Regions from separate parts of the Streptomyces sp. GSL17-111 genome, predicted to be linked through region 2. Evidence: predicted binding sites of a transcription regulator. Region 2 holds the regulator's gene; each other region holds the start of a gene.

Region 1 (4,934 bases), 830 kb from region 2:
CCAGGAGCAGCGCCGCGGCCGTCACCGCGAGGGCGCCGGTCAGCCCCGTGCCCACGGCCAGGGCGGCCGTTCCCCGCACGGCCGTGAGGACGACGGCGCCCAGCGCGGTCGCGGAGGTGGCGGCGAGCGCGACGCCCGCCGCAAGCACCCGGTCGGCCCCGTACAGCGGGTGACGCCGCGTCAGGGTCCAGCAGGCCAGGGCGGCCCAGGCCAGGCCGACGGCGATCAGCCCGGCGAACGCGACGCGGGTCCGCACCGGAAGCGGCGTCGGCTCGGTCGCCCACAGCAGTGTCAGCAGCGCGGCCCCGCAGCCCCCGACGAGGCCGGTCGCGAGGTGGCGCACCCGGCGTCCCAGCGAGGTCTCGCGCGCCAGCGTGCGCGCCAACTCCTCCGGTACCTCCCGGGGTGCCGTGCGACGGTCGCCCGGGATGCGGCGGTCGTTCTCGTTCATCGGTCGTGACCCCTCTCGGTCAGGATGTCGCGCAGCATGCGGCGGGCGCGGAAGAGCCGGCTCTTGACCGTGCCCGGCGGAACGCCGAGCACGTCGGCGCAGGCGGCCGTCGGCAGGTCCGCGAGGTGGAACAGCACCAGCACCTCGCGTTCGGCGGGCGGCAGGGCCGCCAGCCCGGCGTGGACCTCCAGCCGGTCCAGGACGTCGCCCGGGAAGTCCCCCGGTTCGGCCGTCACCTCGGGTGCGTCGGCGAGGTCCACGGGCCCGAGCGGCGCCGCGCGGCTGCGCCGGAGGTGATCCGCGAGGGCGCGTCGCGCGATGGTGAACAACCAGGGCGCGAACCGGCCGGGCTCCCGCAGTTTCGGCAGCCCCCGCAGGACGCCGATCCACGTCTCCTGCGCGAGGTCGTCCGCGACGCCGTCCCCGCCGGTCATGGCCCGCAGGTACCGCCACAGCGGGCCGTGCCAGGCCCGCACCAGCTCGGTGAACGCCTGCCGCTCCCCGAGTTGGCAGCGCACCACCAGCAGGGCTCCGCCCTCGCCCTCGCCCTCGGCCTCGCCCTCGCCCTCGGCCTCGTCCTCGTCCTTGGCCTTGGCCTCGTGCACCCGACCCTCCTTCTCTCCGTCGTGCCGGTGCGGTGTTCCCGCTGCTCGACCGGCACGTCACCGGTAAGTCGGCGGCCGGGGTGGAACGGTTCACGCCGCCGCTCCGGCGTGGCGGAGGACGCGGCGCCGGGGCGCTCCCGATGCGGGGGCGCTTGCACTCGGAGGGGTCGAGTGCTAATCATTGGGCTTAGCACTCTGCACGTGAGAGTGACAAAAAGAAGGACCGGTTCGGTGAGGTCCGCGAGGCCCGGCGGAAGGAACGCCAGGCCCCGCAGGCCGTCCGTCGCGGGCGCCAGCGCGGTCCGGAGCAATCCACCCCAGTCCTGGGAGGACCACTTCACATGGCCAAGATCATCGCGTTCGACGAGGAGGCGCGGCGCGGCCTCGAACGCGGCATGAACCAGCTCGCCGACGCCGTCAAGGTCACGCTTGGCCCCAAGGGTCGCAACGTCGTGCTGGAGAAGAAGTGGGGCGCCCCCACGATCACCAACGACGGTGTCTCCATCGCCAAGGAGATCGAGCTCGAGGACGCCTACGAGAAGATCGGCGCCGAGCTCGTCAAGGAGGTCGCCAAGAAGACGGACGACGTCGCCGGTGACGGCACGACGACCGCGACCGTCCTCGCCCAGGCACTGGTCCGCGAGGGTCTGCGGAACGTGGCCGCCGGTGCCAACCCGATGGCGCTCAAGCGCGGCATCGAGCGCGCCACCGAGGCCGTCTCCGCCGCCCTGCTGGAGCAGGCCAAGGACGTGGAGACGAAGGAGCAGATCGCCTCCACCGCCTCCATCTCCGCCGCCGACGTCCAGATCGGCGAGCTGATCGCCGAGGCCATGGACAAGGTCGGCAAGGAAGGCGTCATCACCGTCGAGGAGTCCCAGACCTTCGGTCTGGAGCTGGAGCTCACCGAGGGTATGCGCTTCGACAAGGGCTACATCTCGGCGTACTTCGCGACCGACATGGAGCGTATGGAGACCGTCTACGACGACCCGTACATCCTCATCGCGAACTCCAAGATCGGCAACGTCAAGGAGCTGCTCCCGCTCCTGGAGAAGGTCATGCAGTCGGGCAAGCCGCTGCTGATCATCGCCGAGGACGTCGAGGGTGAGGCCCTGTCCACCCTGATCGTCAACAAGATCCGCGGCACCTTCAAGTCCGTCGCCGTCAAGGCCCCGGGCTTCGGCGACCGCCGCAAGGCCATGCTCGGCGACATCGCCATCCTCACCGGTGGCCAGGTCGTCTCCGAGGAGGTCGGCCTCAAGCTGGAGAACGCCGGTCTGGAGCTGCTCGGCCGCGCCCGCAAGGTCGTCGTCACCAAGGACGAGACGACCATCGTCGACGGTGCCGGTGAGAGCGACCAGGTCCAGGGCCGGGTCAACCAGATCCGCGCCGAGATCGAGAACTCCGACTCGGACTACGACCGCGAGAAGCTCCAGGAGCGCCTCGCGAAGCTGGCCGGCGGCGTGGCCGTCATCAAGGCCGGCGCCGCCACCGAGGTGGAGCTCAAGGAGCGCAAGCACCGCATCGAGGACGCGGTGCGCAACGCCAAGGCCGCCGTCGAGGAGGGCATCGTCGCCGGTGGTGGCGTGGCCCTGCTCCAGGCGTCCAGCGTCTTCGAGAAGCTGGAGCTGGACGGCGACGAGGCCACCGGTGCCGCCGCCGTCAAGCTGGCCCTGGAGGCCCCGCTCAAGCAGATCGCGGTCAACGCCGGTCTCGAGGGCGGCGTCATCGTGGAGAAGGTGCGCAACCTGACCCCGGGTCACGGTCTGAACGCCGCCACCGGCGAGTACGTCGACATGATCGCCGAAGGCATCATCGACCCCGCCAAGGTGACGCGCTCGGCGCTGCAGAACGCCGCGTCGATCGCCGCGCTGTTCCTCACCACCGAGGCCGTCATCGCCGACAAGCCGGAGAAGGCGGCCGCCGGCGCGGCCGACCCGACCGGTGGCATGGGCGGTGGCATGGACTTCTGATCCCCGCGGATCAGCGTCCTCCCCTTTCCGGGGCGCTGGGGCGGCACCCTCACCGGGTGCCGCCCCAGCGGCTTTTCCGAGGAACCTCCCGAATCGCCGCTTTTCTGTGAGAATGCGCACGTCAGGCGCGTCTGTTCAGCCGTGTCCGGCCCTGGATAACCTCCCGTGAGCCGACCGGCCCGCGTACGCGATCCGTACCGTCCCGCCGTCGGACCCCGGACAGTCCACCCGACTCACGAGGACGGGACGCACCACGCCCATGAGCACGCTTGACGCCCTGATCGTCGACGTCAACGACGTCTTCTGGACCTATCTGCTGATCCCGCTCGTCGCGGTCGCCGGTCTCTACTTCACCCTCCGCTCGCGCGGGGCCCAGATCCGGCTGCTGCCGGACATGCTGCGGGTCCTCAAGGACCGTCCCGCCGGGGGCGTCAGCCCCTTCGGCGCGTTCACCATCTCCGCCGCCGCCCGGATCGGCACCGGCAACATCGCGGGTGTGGCCACGGCGATCACGCTCGGCGGCCCCGGCGCCGTCTTCTGGATGTGGGTGATGGCCCTCGTCGGCGGTGCGTCGGCGTTCGTCGAGTCCGTCCTCGCCCAGCTCTACAAGGTGCGCGGCAAGCAGCCCGGCACCTACCGGGGCGGCCCGGCCTACTACATGCAGCGCGCCCTCGGGAAACGCTGGCTCGGCGTGCTGTTCGCCGTCCTCATCACCCTGACCTTCGGTTTCGTGCTGACCGCCGTGCAGTCCAACACGATCGCCGTCGCGGTGGAGGGCTCCATGGGCGGCGTGGACTCCGGCTGGTTCCCGCTCCTCCTCGGCATCGCCCTCGCGGGCCTCCTCGCGCTCGCCGTCTTCTTCGGCGTCAAGCGCCTGGCGAAGGTGACGACCACGCTCATCCCCCTGATGGCGGGCCTGTACCTGCTCCTGGGCACCGTGATCGTCGTCCTCAACGCGAGCCGGATCCCCGCCATGCTGGGAGACATCGTCGGCGGCGCGTTCGGGCTGCGGGAGGTCGCCGGAGGCGCCATCGGCACCGCGATCCTCCAGGGCGTGCGGCGGGGCATGTTCTCCAACGAGGCGGGCATGGGCTCCGCCCCGAACGCCGCGGCCTCGGCCGAGACGAGCCACCCCGTCAAGCAGGGCCTCGTCCAGACGTTCGGCGTCTACTTCGACACGCTCGTCGTCTGCACCATGACCGCCTTCGTCGTGCTGAGCGCGAACCCCTCGCTGGGCGAGCGCGGCGGCGCGGACGTCACGCAGTCCGCCTTCTCCGCCACCCTCGGCGACTGGGGCGCGCACGCCCTGACCCTCATCGTCTTCATGCTGGCCTTCAGCTCGATGATCGGGAACTACTACTACGGCGAGTCCAACATCGAGTTCATGACCGGCAACCGCTCCGTCATGACGGGGTACCGCGTCGTCGTCCTCGGCTGCACCGTGCTGGGCGCCATGGGGTCGGTGAGCGTCGTGTGGAACCTGGCGGACATCACCATGGGCGCGATGGTGCTGGTGAACCTGCTGACGATCCTGCCGCTGTCCGTCGTGGCCTTCCGGCTGCTGAGCGACTACCAGGCCCAGCGCCGCGCGGGCCTCGACCCCGTCTTCACCCGCGACCGCGTGCCCGGGCTGCGGGGCGTCGCCTGCTGGGAGCCGTCCGGGAGCACCCCGACGGACACACCGACGGACACCGCGCGGGACGCCGCGCGCGTCACCGCGCGCGTCACCGCGCGCGTCACCGCGCGGAGCTGACGCCGCAGCGACGGCGGCCGGACGACCCGTCCGGCCGCCGTCGTCTCCTTCGGGGGGAGCGCTTACGCCGGACGGCGGCCGGTGTGTGGCCGAGCGCACGGGTTCGCCCGAGTGTTGCGGGTACACGGGTGCGGCACCGGAAAGCGCACCCGCCC
Region 2 (4,934 bases):
GTGCAGCGGATGGGCGCCGGACTCGGGGCAGGCGAGGAACGCGGTCCCCAACTGCGCCGCGCTCGCGCCCGCCGCGAGGACGGCGGCGATCTGCCCGCCGCGCATGATGCCGCCGGCCGCCACGAGCGGCAGCGGCACCGCTTCGGCGACGGCCGCCAGCAGCGGCAGCAGCGCGAGCCCGACCCCCGGGGCGTCGTCGCGGGGGTCGGGCTGGTGGACGCTCAGGTGGCCACCCGCCTCGACACCCTGCACACACAGCGCGTCGGCCCCGGCCCGGTGCGCGGCACGGGCCTCGCTCGGCGAGGTGACCGTGACGACCGTCACCGTGCCCACGGCGGCCAGCCGCTCGAGCACCGCCGGATCGGGGCAGCCGAAGGTGAAGCTGACCACCGGGACGGGATCGTCGAGCAGGACGGCGAGCTTGCCGTCGTACCCGTCGTCGGTCCCCAGCTCCGGATCGCCCAGCTCCGTCTTGTACCACTCGGCCTCGCCCGCGAGCTGCTCCGCGTAGACGGCGATCCGCGCCGAGGCGTCCTTGCCGGGACCGACGGGCGGCTGCGGCAGGAAGAGGTTGACGCCGAAGGGCCGGCCGGTGCGCCGCCGCAGCTCGCGGATCTCGGCGTACAGGGCCTCCGGTGTCTTGTACCCGGCGGCGAGGAACCCGAGGCCGCCCGCCTCGCTCACGGCGGCGGCCAGCTCGGGCCCGGAGCCGCCACCCGCCATCGGCGCCTGCACGACCGGGTGCTCGTACAGGGCGCTCAGCGGGGGCGGCGGGTGCCCGGTCACCGGTGGATCACCGGCCGCTCCAGGCGTCCTTCAGCCGGGAGAACAGGCCCTGCTGACCCGGCTGGAACTGGCCCGTGGGACGCTCCTCGCCGCGCAGCTTCGCCAGCTTGCGCAGCAGCTCCTCCTGCTCGGGCTCCAGCTTGCCCGGCGTCTGCACCTCGACGTGCACGATGAGGTCGCCCCGGCCGGAGCCACGCAGGTGCGTCACACCGCGCCCGTGCAGGGGGATGGACTGGCCGGACTGGGTGCCGGGCCGGATGTCCACGTCCTCGACGCCGTCCAGCGTCTCCAGCGGGCACTTGGTGCCCAGCGCGGCGGCCGTCATGGGGATGGTGACCGTGCAGTGCAGGTCGTCGCCCCGGCGCTGGAAGACCGGGTGCGGCGTCTCGCGGATCTCGACGTAGAGGTCGCCGGCCGGGCCGCCGCCGGGGCCGACCTCGCCCTCCCCCGCGAGCTGGATCCGGGTGCCGTTGTCGACACCGGCCGGGATCTTGACCGTGAGGCTGCGGCGGGAGCGGATGCGTCCGTCGCCCGCGCACTCCGGGCAGGGCGTGGGGACGACCGTGCCGAACCCCTGGCACTGCGGGCACGGGCGGGACGTCATGACCTGGCCCAGGAAGGACCGGGTGACCTGGGAGACCTCGCCCCGGCCCCGGCACATGTCGCAGGTCTGCGCCGAGGTGCCCGGCGCGGCGCCCTCGCCGCTGCACGTGCCGCACACCGTGGCGGTGTCGACCTGGATCTCCTTGGTGGTGCCGAACGCGGCCTCCTCCAGGGTGATCTCCAGCCGGATCATGGCGTCCTGGCCCCGGCGGGTGCGCGACCGCGGACCGCGCTGGGCGGTCGTCCCGAAGAAGGCGTCCATGATGTCGGAGAAGTTGCCGAAGCCGCCCGCGCCGAAGCCACCGCCGCCACCCGGGCCGGCCGGGTCGCCGCCCAGGTCGTACATCTGCTTCTTCTGCGGGTCCGACAACACCTCGTAAGCGGTGTTGATCTCCTTGAACCGCTCCTGGGTCTTCGGGTCCGGGTTCACATCCGGGTGCAGCTCGCGCGCCAGCCGGCGGAATGCCTTCTTGATCTCGTCCTGCGAAGCGTCGCGCTGCACGCCCAGGACCGCGTAGTAGTCCGTGGCCACTTACGACTCCGCGAGAAACTGTCCGACGTAACGTGCCACTGCGCGTACCGCTCCCATCGTTCCGGGGTAGTCCATGCGGGTCGGTCCGACCACGCCGAGTTTGGCGACCGTCTGGTCGCCGGAACCGTAACCGACCGACACGACGGACGTGGAATTGAGACCCTCGTGCTCGTTCTCGTGCCCGATCCGCACGGTGACGCCCGGGTCCGTGGCCTCACCGAGCAGCTTGAGCAGCACGACCTGCTCCTCCAGCGCCTCCAGCACGGGCCGGATCGTCAGCGGGAAGTCGTGCCCGAACCGGGTCAGGTTCGCCGTGCCGCCGATCAGCAGGCGCTCCTCGGTCTCCTCGACGAGCGTCTCCAGCAGCGTCGCCACGACCGCCGAGACCGCGCCGCGGTCCTCCGCGTCGAACGACTCCGCCAGGTCCTGCACGAGGCGGGGCACCTCGGTGAACCGCTGGCCCGCGACCCGGCTGTTCAGCCGCGCCCGCAGGTCGGCCACGGACGCCTCGCCCACCGGGTCGGGGCAGTCGACCATGCGCTGCTCGACCCGGCCGGTGTCGGTGATGAGGACCAGCATGACGCGGGCCGGGGCCAGCGCCAGCAGCTCCACGTGCCGCACCGTGGACCGCGTCAGCGACGGGTACTGCACGACGGCGACCTGCCGGGTGAGCTGCGCCAGCAGCCGCACCGTCCGGCCGACGACGTCGTCGAGGTCCACCGCGCCGTCGAGGAAGTGCTGCACCGCGCGCCGCTCGGGCACCGACATGGGCTTGACGCCCGCCAGCCGGTCCACGAAGAGCCGGTAGCCCTTGTCCGTGGGGATGCGGCCCGCGCTGGTGTGCGGCTGGGCGATGTAGCCCTCGTCCTCCAGCGCGGCCATGTCGTTGCGCACGGTGGCCGGGGAGACGTTGAGGCTGTGCCGCTCGGTGAGCGCCTTGGAGCCCACCGGCTCCTCGGTGCCCACGTAGTCCTGGACGATGGCGCGCAGCACCTGGAGTCGACGTTCGCTGAGCATGGTGGCGCACCTCCCGTCCGGCCGTGCCTCGTCCTGCCCTGTCGTTCCCGGTCATTCCCGCCCTGGCACTCGGGGGGCCCGAGTGCCAATTCCCGGGACCAGTGTACGGCCGGGTACCACGGCCCGGGCAAGGGCGGCCGGACCGACCGTACCCCGCGACGGGCGCGGCGGCCCCCATGCCGTTAGCGTCGGCCGTATGACGGCACTGCTGAACGGGGAGTGGGAGGAGCCGGCGCCCGGTGTGGTGCGGCGGCGGCTGCCCGGCTGGGACGAGACGGTCGGGGCGGTGCGCGGGCGCGACGGCGTGCTGGTCGTCGACACCGGCGCCTCCCTGCGCGCGGGCGCCGCGATCCGGCGGCAGGTCCAGGAGCTGTTCGGCCTTCCTGTGACGCACATCGCCCTCACCCACCCCCACTTCGACCACGTGCTCGGCACCGCCGCGTTCGCCGGGGTCGAGGTCTACGGCGCGGTCGGCATGACGGCGCTGCTCCCCCGGCTCGCCGACGAGCTGCGGGCCGACGCCGTCCGTCACGGCCTGGCACCCGACGAGGCCGCCGGGGCGGTCGACGTCCTGGTCGCCCCGCACCACCAGGTGTGCGGCGAGCTGACGCTCTCGCTGGGCGGCGGGCGTCAGGTGATGCTGGCCAACGTCGGCCCCGGGCACACGGCGCACGACCTGGCCGTCTTCGTGCCGGGCGACCCGGAGGTCGTCTTCTGCGGCGACCTGGTCGAGGAGTCCGGTGAACCGCAGGCCGGGCCCGACGCGCACCTCGGGGTGTGGCCCGACGCCCTCGGCCGCCTCCTCGCCCTCGGCGGGCCGGACGCCGTGTACGTCCCCGGCCACGGTGCGCTCGTCGACGCCGCCTTCGTCCGGGCCCAGCGCGACGCCCTCCGCGCCCGCTTCGCCACCGAGTCAGGGGACGCGTGAGGACGGCTCCGCACGGGGCGGGGGCACAATGCGGGGATGCGCCGCAACGACCGTCACAGCCGCTATGACAACGTCGACTTCACCGCGCCGTGGAAGCGCCAGGCCCCGGCGCCCGAGGTGGCCGCCGACGCCGGCCTCGTCGTCGAGGAGGCCGACACGGGATTCTGCGGCGCCGTCGTCCGCTGCGAGAAGACCGCCGAGGGGCCGACGGTCACTCTGGAGGACCGCTTCGGCAAGCACCGCGTCTTCCCCCTGACGCCGCGCGGCTTCCTGTTGGAGGGACGCCCGGTGACCCTCGTCCGGCCCCGGCGGGCCGCCTCCCCGCAGCCGCCGCGGCGCACCGCCTCCGGATCGGTCGCGGTGCCCGGCGCCCGGGCCCGCGTCGCCCGCGCCGGGCGGATCTACGTCGAGGGGCGGCACGACGCCGAACTCGTCGAGCGGGTGTGGGGTGACGACCTGCGCGTGGAGGGCGTGGTCGTGGAGTACCTGGAGGGCGTCGACGACCTGCCCGCCGTCGTCGAGCGCTTCGGGCCGAGCGAGGACGCCCGGCTCGGCGTCCTCGTCGACCACCTCGTGCCGGGCTCGAAGGAGTCCCGCATCGCCGAGGCCGTCGGCGGCGAGCACGTCCTCGTCGTCGGCCACCCCTTCGTCGACGTGTGGGCGGCGGTGAAGCCCGCCTCGCTCGGCATCGACCGCTGGCCCGACGTGCCGCGCGGCCAGGACTGGAAGACCGGCGTGTGCCGGGCGCTCGGCTGGCCGCCCAACACCGGTGCCGCCTGGCAGCGCGTCCTGGCCGCCGTGCACTCCTACCGGGACCTGGAGCCCGAGCTGCTGGGCCCGGTGGAGCGGCTGATCGACCACGTCACGGTCGGCGGGCCGACCGGCTGACGCGATCACGGACAATGGACGCATGCCCTCCGCACTTCCCGACGGCGAGCCCGTCCCCGTGGACGGCGCGCTGCCCGCCGCCGCCCTGGCCGGGAGCGCCGACCGTCCGCTCGGCTTCTACCTGCACGTCCCCTACTGCGCGACCCGCTGCGGGTACTGCGACTTCAACACCTACACCGC
Region 3 (4,934 bases), 2.2 Mb from region 2:
ACGACGCTGCCGCCGGCCGCCTCCGTCCGCGCCGCCACCTCGTCCACGTCGTCGACGCAGAAGTAGACGTGCCACTGCGGCCGGACCGTCGGGTCCGGCGCCTCCTCCACCGCGCCGCCCCACAGGTCCGCGACGTGGTGGCCGTCCACGGACAGCACCACGTGGTCCGACTCGAACCGGACGCTGACCCGGTCCGGCTCCCGGGTGTCCCAGGCGAACACGCCGCCGTAAAACATGGCCGCCCCGAAGGCGTCACCCGTGACGAGCTGCAGGCGGGCCGGCGCACCCGCCAGCCGCCGCATCCGCCACCCGGGGACGGGATCGCCCTCCCAGACGCCGAAGCGCGCGTCCTGCCGGTCGGCCGCCCACAGCACCCGGCCCGTGCCGAAGGGGAGCGGCCCCACGGCCACCGTCCCCCCGCGCTCCTGGATGCGTCCGGCCACCTCGTTCACGCTGTTCGCCTGGAAGTACGCCGTCCACGCCGGGGCGAAGGTCCGGGTCTGCGCCGTCATGCCGAGCCCGGCGACCGCACGCCCCTCGGTGAGCGCCAGCTGGTAGCCCTGCTCCTGGTCGCGGAAGCCCGGCCGGTAGGTCCAGCCGAGGGCGCTCTCGTAGAAGCGCATGGCGGCGTCCAGGTCGTGCGTCATGAGGCTCACCCAGCACGGCGCACCGTGGACGGCTCCCGCATCGTCGGGCACCTGTGCTCACCTCGTTTCCGTGCGCGGCCCCGCTCGTTCCGCTTCCACCTTCCGGCCCCGGAGCCGGACGTGCCACACGGGGACGCCCGACGGCGGGCGGGCCGGGGCGGTCGCGGCCCTACACGGGGTGGCCGAGCAGCATCGTGGGCGCCCCCGCCACCCGGGTGAGGAAGACGGTCGCCGCGTTCGGGCCCGCGAGGCGGACCTTGCGCCGCAGCTCCTCGGGTTCCACGGCCGAGCCGCGCTTCTTCACCGTCAGGACGCCGACCTCCCGCTCCCGCAGCAGCGCGCGCAGCCGCTTGACGTGGAAGGGCAGGACGTCCGTCACCTCGTAGGCCCGCGCGTACGGCGTCGCCCGCAGGACGTCGGAGGTCACGTAGGCGATGTCCGGGCTCAGCAGGCGGCCGTCCACGTCGCGGGCGACGTCGGCGACGAGGTGGGCCCGGATGACCGCGCCGTCCGGCTCGTACAGGTACCGGCCGACCGGTCCGGGCTCCGGGTCGGGCAGGCCGGCCCCGAGGAGCGAGTGCCCGCCGGGGAGCAGCGTGGCCCGGAACCCGGGTGTCGCCCCGGCACCGAACCACAGCACGGCCTCCTTGACCTCGCCCGACACCGAGATCCACTCCGTCTCGGCGTCGTCGGGCAGCGCCTCGTGCGGCACGCCGGGGGCGATCTTCAGGGCCGCGTGCGGCACCCGGCGCGCCACGTCGAGTGCCCAGGACAGCGGCGGCGAGTACGCCTCGGGGTCGAACACCCGGCCCCGGCCGCCGCGCCGCGCCGGGTCGACGAAGACGGCGTCGTACCCGTCGACGTCCACCTCGGTGACGTCGGCCCGGCGCACCGTGATCCGTTCGGTCAGGCCGAGCGCCGCGGCGTTGGCCTCGATGACGGCGCAGGTCAGGGGCGAGCGGTCCACCGCGAGGACGTCGACCCCGGCGCGGGCGAGCTCGACGGCGTCACCCCCGATGCCGCAGCACAGGTCGGCCAGTCGCCGCACCCCGCGTCCGGCCAGCCGCCCGGCGCGGTAGGCGGCCACCCCGGAGCGCGTCGCCTGCTCGACGCCGTCGGGGGTGAAGTACATCCGGGCGGCGTCCTCGGGGCCGAACTTCGCGACGGCCCGCTGCCGCAGCCGGGCCTGGCCGAGTGCCGCCGAGACGAGGGCGGCGGGGTGGTCGCGGCGCAGCCGGGTGGCGAGGGCCAGTTCGTCGGCGGGGTCGTGGTCGCGCAGCAGCTCCAGCAGCTCGGCCCCCTCGTCGGTCAGGAGCGCCCGGAAGGCGTCGACCTCGGGGGAGGCGGGGGTCGGTGTGTCGGGTGATTCGGATACGGCCACGCGGCTCATTTTCCTCTGCCCGGCGGAACGCCGTCGCCCTCCGGGCCCCGGCTGCTGGCACGATCCGGCGTTATGCCGATCATCAGACAAATCAGACAAGATGACAGGAAAGGGTCGCGGAACTGGCGTCAGCTCCGGCGCGCCGCCGGCGCCTCCACCGTCGTCGTGCTCGCCGTCTCGTGCGCCGCCGTCTCCGGGACCGGCCACGTCCCCGACGGCCGCGCCCCGCTCGACGAGCCGCTCGCCGCCGCCGTGGAAGGGCTGCCGCTCGGCGAGGCGGAGCGCGTCGGCGCCGAGTACGCCGCCGCCTCCCTCGCCGACTACGCCCACGGCCTGGAGCGGGCCGAGGCCCGTCGCGTCGCCGCCGCGAAACGCTGGGGGCTCGCCACGCCCCCGCTGCGCCCCCCGGCGCCGCCCCGGCAGAAGGTCGAGCTCGCCAGCACCCCCGGGCTCATCGCGGACGAGGGGCTGCCGCCGGTCCTCGTCCGCGTCCCCACCGACGACAAGGTCGTCTTCCTCACCATCGACGACGGCTGGCACAAGGACCCGCGCTTCACCCGCATGCTGCGGGAACTCGACATCCCCTACAGCGCGTTCCTCTCCGACTACGTGGCCAAGGACGACTACGACTACTTCCGCCGCATGCACCGCGACGGCGCCGCCGTCCAGAACCACACCCTGCACCACAAGGAGATGCCGAAGCTCTCCTACGAGCGGCAGCGCCGCGAGATCTGCGACATGCAGGAGGTGCTGAAGAAGGAGATCGGGGTGACGCCGCGGCTGTTCCGCCCGCCCTACGGCGCCTACAACCGCGACACGCTCCGTGCGGCGGCCACCTGCGGCATCGAGGCCGTCCCGCTGTGGGCCGAGGAGGCGTGGGCCAAGAAGTTCGACTGGGGCCGCGCCGACCGCACCTTCCACCCCGGCGACATCATCCTCACCCACTTCCGCGGGCCGGACGAGTGGGGCGGCACCATGAACGACATGCTGCGCCGCACCCTGAAGACCGCCACCGACCAGGGCTTCGCCCTCGCCCGCCTGGAGGACTACATCTGACCGGGCCCCGCGGTCCGGAGGGCCGGACGGCGGGCGGGGCGGGTGTGGCGGACGGCCGTGCGGCGGGTGGAAGGGGCCGTTCCGGGTGCCGGATCCGACGACGCGCGGTGTGGCGTTGGCACTCCGCTTGACCGAGTGCTAACCGAGGCATAGTCTCACCGTTGGCACTCTCCACCGGGGAGTGCCAGGCGCGACGGGAAGGTCCGGCACCCGCGACGACGGATCGACCAGGTCGCCACCTCTAGACATAAGACCCCGTGAGATCTCCGAAGGGGGAGGTCGGATCGTGACGACCGCCAGCTCCAAGGTTGCCATCAAGCCGCTTGAGGACCGCATCGTGGTCCAGCCGCTCGACGCCGAGCAGACCACGGCCTCGGGCCTGGTCATTCCGGACACCGCCAAGGAGAAGCCCCAGGAGGGCACCGTCCTGGCCGTGGGCCCGGGCCGCTTCGAGGACGGTAACCGCCTGCCGCTCGACGTGAAGGTCGGTGACGTCGTTCTGTACAGCAAGTACGGCGGCACCGAGGTGAAGTACAACAACGAGGAGTACCTCGTCCTCTCGGCTCGCGACGTGCTCGCGATCATCGAGAAGTAAGGCACCCCCGCACATCCGTGTGTCGATCCGCGCCCTGGTTCCCCGTCACAGACAGCCGGGGCCAGGGCGCGGTTCGTTTGTGATACGCCCACAAAGCCCTGAGAGGACCTCTCTACGCCATGGCGAAGATCCTGAAGTTCGACGAGGACGCCCGTCGCGCCCTGGAGCGCGGCGTCAACAAGCTGGCCGACACCGTCAAGGTGACGATCGGCCCCAAGGGCCGCAACGTCGTCATCGACAAGAAGTTCGGCGCCCCGACCATCACCAACGACGGCGTCACCATCGCGCGTGAGGTCGAGGTCGAGGACCCGTACGAGAACCTCGGCGCCCAGCTCGTCAAGGAGGTGGCGACCAAGACCAACGACATCGCGGGTGACGGCACCACCACCGCCACCGTGCTGGCCCAGGCGCTCGTCCGCGAGGGCCTGCGCAACGTCGCCGCCGGCGCCTCCCCGGCCGCCCTGAAGAAGGGCATCGACGCCGCCGTCAAGGCCGTCTCCGACGACCTGATCGCTTCCGCCAGCCCGATCGACTCCAAGGCCGACATCGCCTCGGTGGCCGGTCTGTCCGCGCAGGACAAGCAGGTCGGCGAGCTGATCGCCGAGGCCATGGACAAGGTCGGCAAGGACGGCGTCATCACCGTCGAGGAGTCGCAGACCTTCGGCCTGGAGCTGGACTTCACCGAGGGCATGGCCTTCGACAAGGGCTACCTCTCGCCCTACATGGTCACCGACCAGGAGCGGATGGAGGCCGTCCTCGACGACCCGTACATCCTCATCCACCAGGGCAAGATCTCGGCCATCGCCGACCTGCTGCCGCTGCTGGAGAAGATCATGCAGGCCGGCGGCTCCCGCCCGCTGCTGATCATCGCCGAGGACGTCGAGGGCGAGGCCCTGTCCACGCTGGTCGTCAACAAGATCCGCGGCACCTTCAACGCCGTCGCCGTCAAGGCTCCCGGCTTCGGTGACCGCCGCAAGGCGATGCTCGGCGACATGGCCACCCTCACCGGCGGCACCGTCGTCGCCGAGGAGGTCGGCCTCAAGCTCGACCAGGTCGGCCTGGACGTGCTGGGCTCCGCCCGCCGCGTCACCGTCACCAAGGACGACACCACCATCGTCGACGGCGCCGGGACCAGCGACGACGTGCAGGCCCGCGTCGCGCAGATCAAGGCCGAGATCGACAACACCGACTCCGACTGGGACCGCGAGAAGCTCCAGGAGCGCCTCGCCAAGCTGGCCGGCGGCGTGTGCGTCAT

Evidence for each region. Region 2 encodes HrcA, which represses chaperone genes, less so after heat shock. Its sites were predicted from a motif close to TTNGCACTCNGNNNNNCNGAGTGCNAA; they were not measured.
Region 1: a site for HrcA is predicted at 1,244-1,270, ahead of groL (chaperonin GroEL). Genes of this name have one in related genera too.
Region 3: a site for HrcA is predicted at 3,200-3,226, ahead of groES (co-chaperone GroES). Genes of this name have one in related genera too.

Annotation. Positions count from the first base shown of each region.
Region 1 covers NZ_JBAJNS010000001.1:3,605,090-3,610,023, forward strand. Annotated here, with positions in the region: gene V6D49_RS15995 (transmembrane transport protein) at 1-451, opposite strand, end outside; gene V6D49_RS16000 (RNA polymerase sigma factor) at 448-1,056, opposite strand; gene groL (chaperonin GroEL) at 1,398-3,026, shown strand; gene V6D49_RS16010 (alanine/glycine:cation symporter family protein) at 3,286-4,779, shown strand.
Region 2 covers NZ_JBAJNS010000001.1:4,431,872-4,436,805, reverse strand. Annotated here, with positions in the region: gene V6D49_RS19800 (nitronate monooxygenase) at 1-723, opposite strand, end outside; gene dnaJ (molecular chaperone DnaJ) at 794-1,921, opposite strand; gene hrcA (heat-inducible transcriptional repressor HrcA) at 1,922-2,938, opposite strand; gene V6D49_RS19785 (MBL fold metallo-hydrolase) at 3,135-3,866, shown strand; gene V6D49_RS19780 (DUF3097 domain-containing protein) at 3,903-4,754, shown strand; gene hemW (radical SAM family heme chaperone HemW) at 4,777-4,934, shown strand, end outside.
Region 3 covers NZ_JBAJNS010000001.1:2,205,778-2,210,711, reverse strand. Annotated here, with positions in the region: gene V6D49_RS09490 (VOC family protein) at 1-698, opposite strand, end outside; gene V6D49_RS09485 (THUMP-like domain-containing protein) at 817-2,028, opposite strand; gene V6D49_RS09480 (polysaccharide deacetylase family protein) at 2,110-3,084, shown strand; gene groES (co-chaperone GroES) at 3,371-3,679, shown strand; gene groL (chaperonin GroEL) at 3,799-4,934, shown strand, end outside.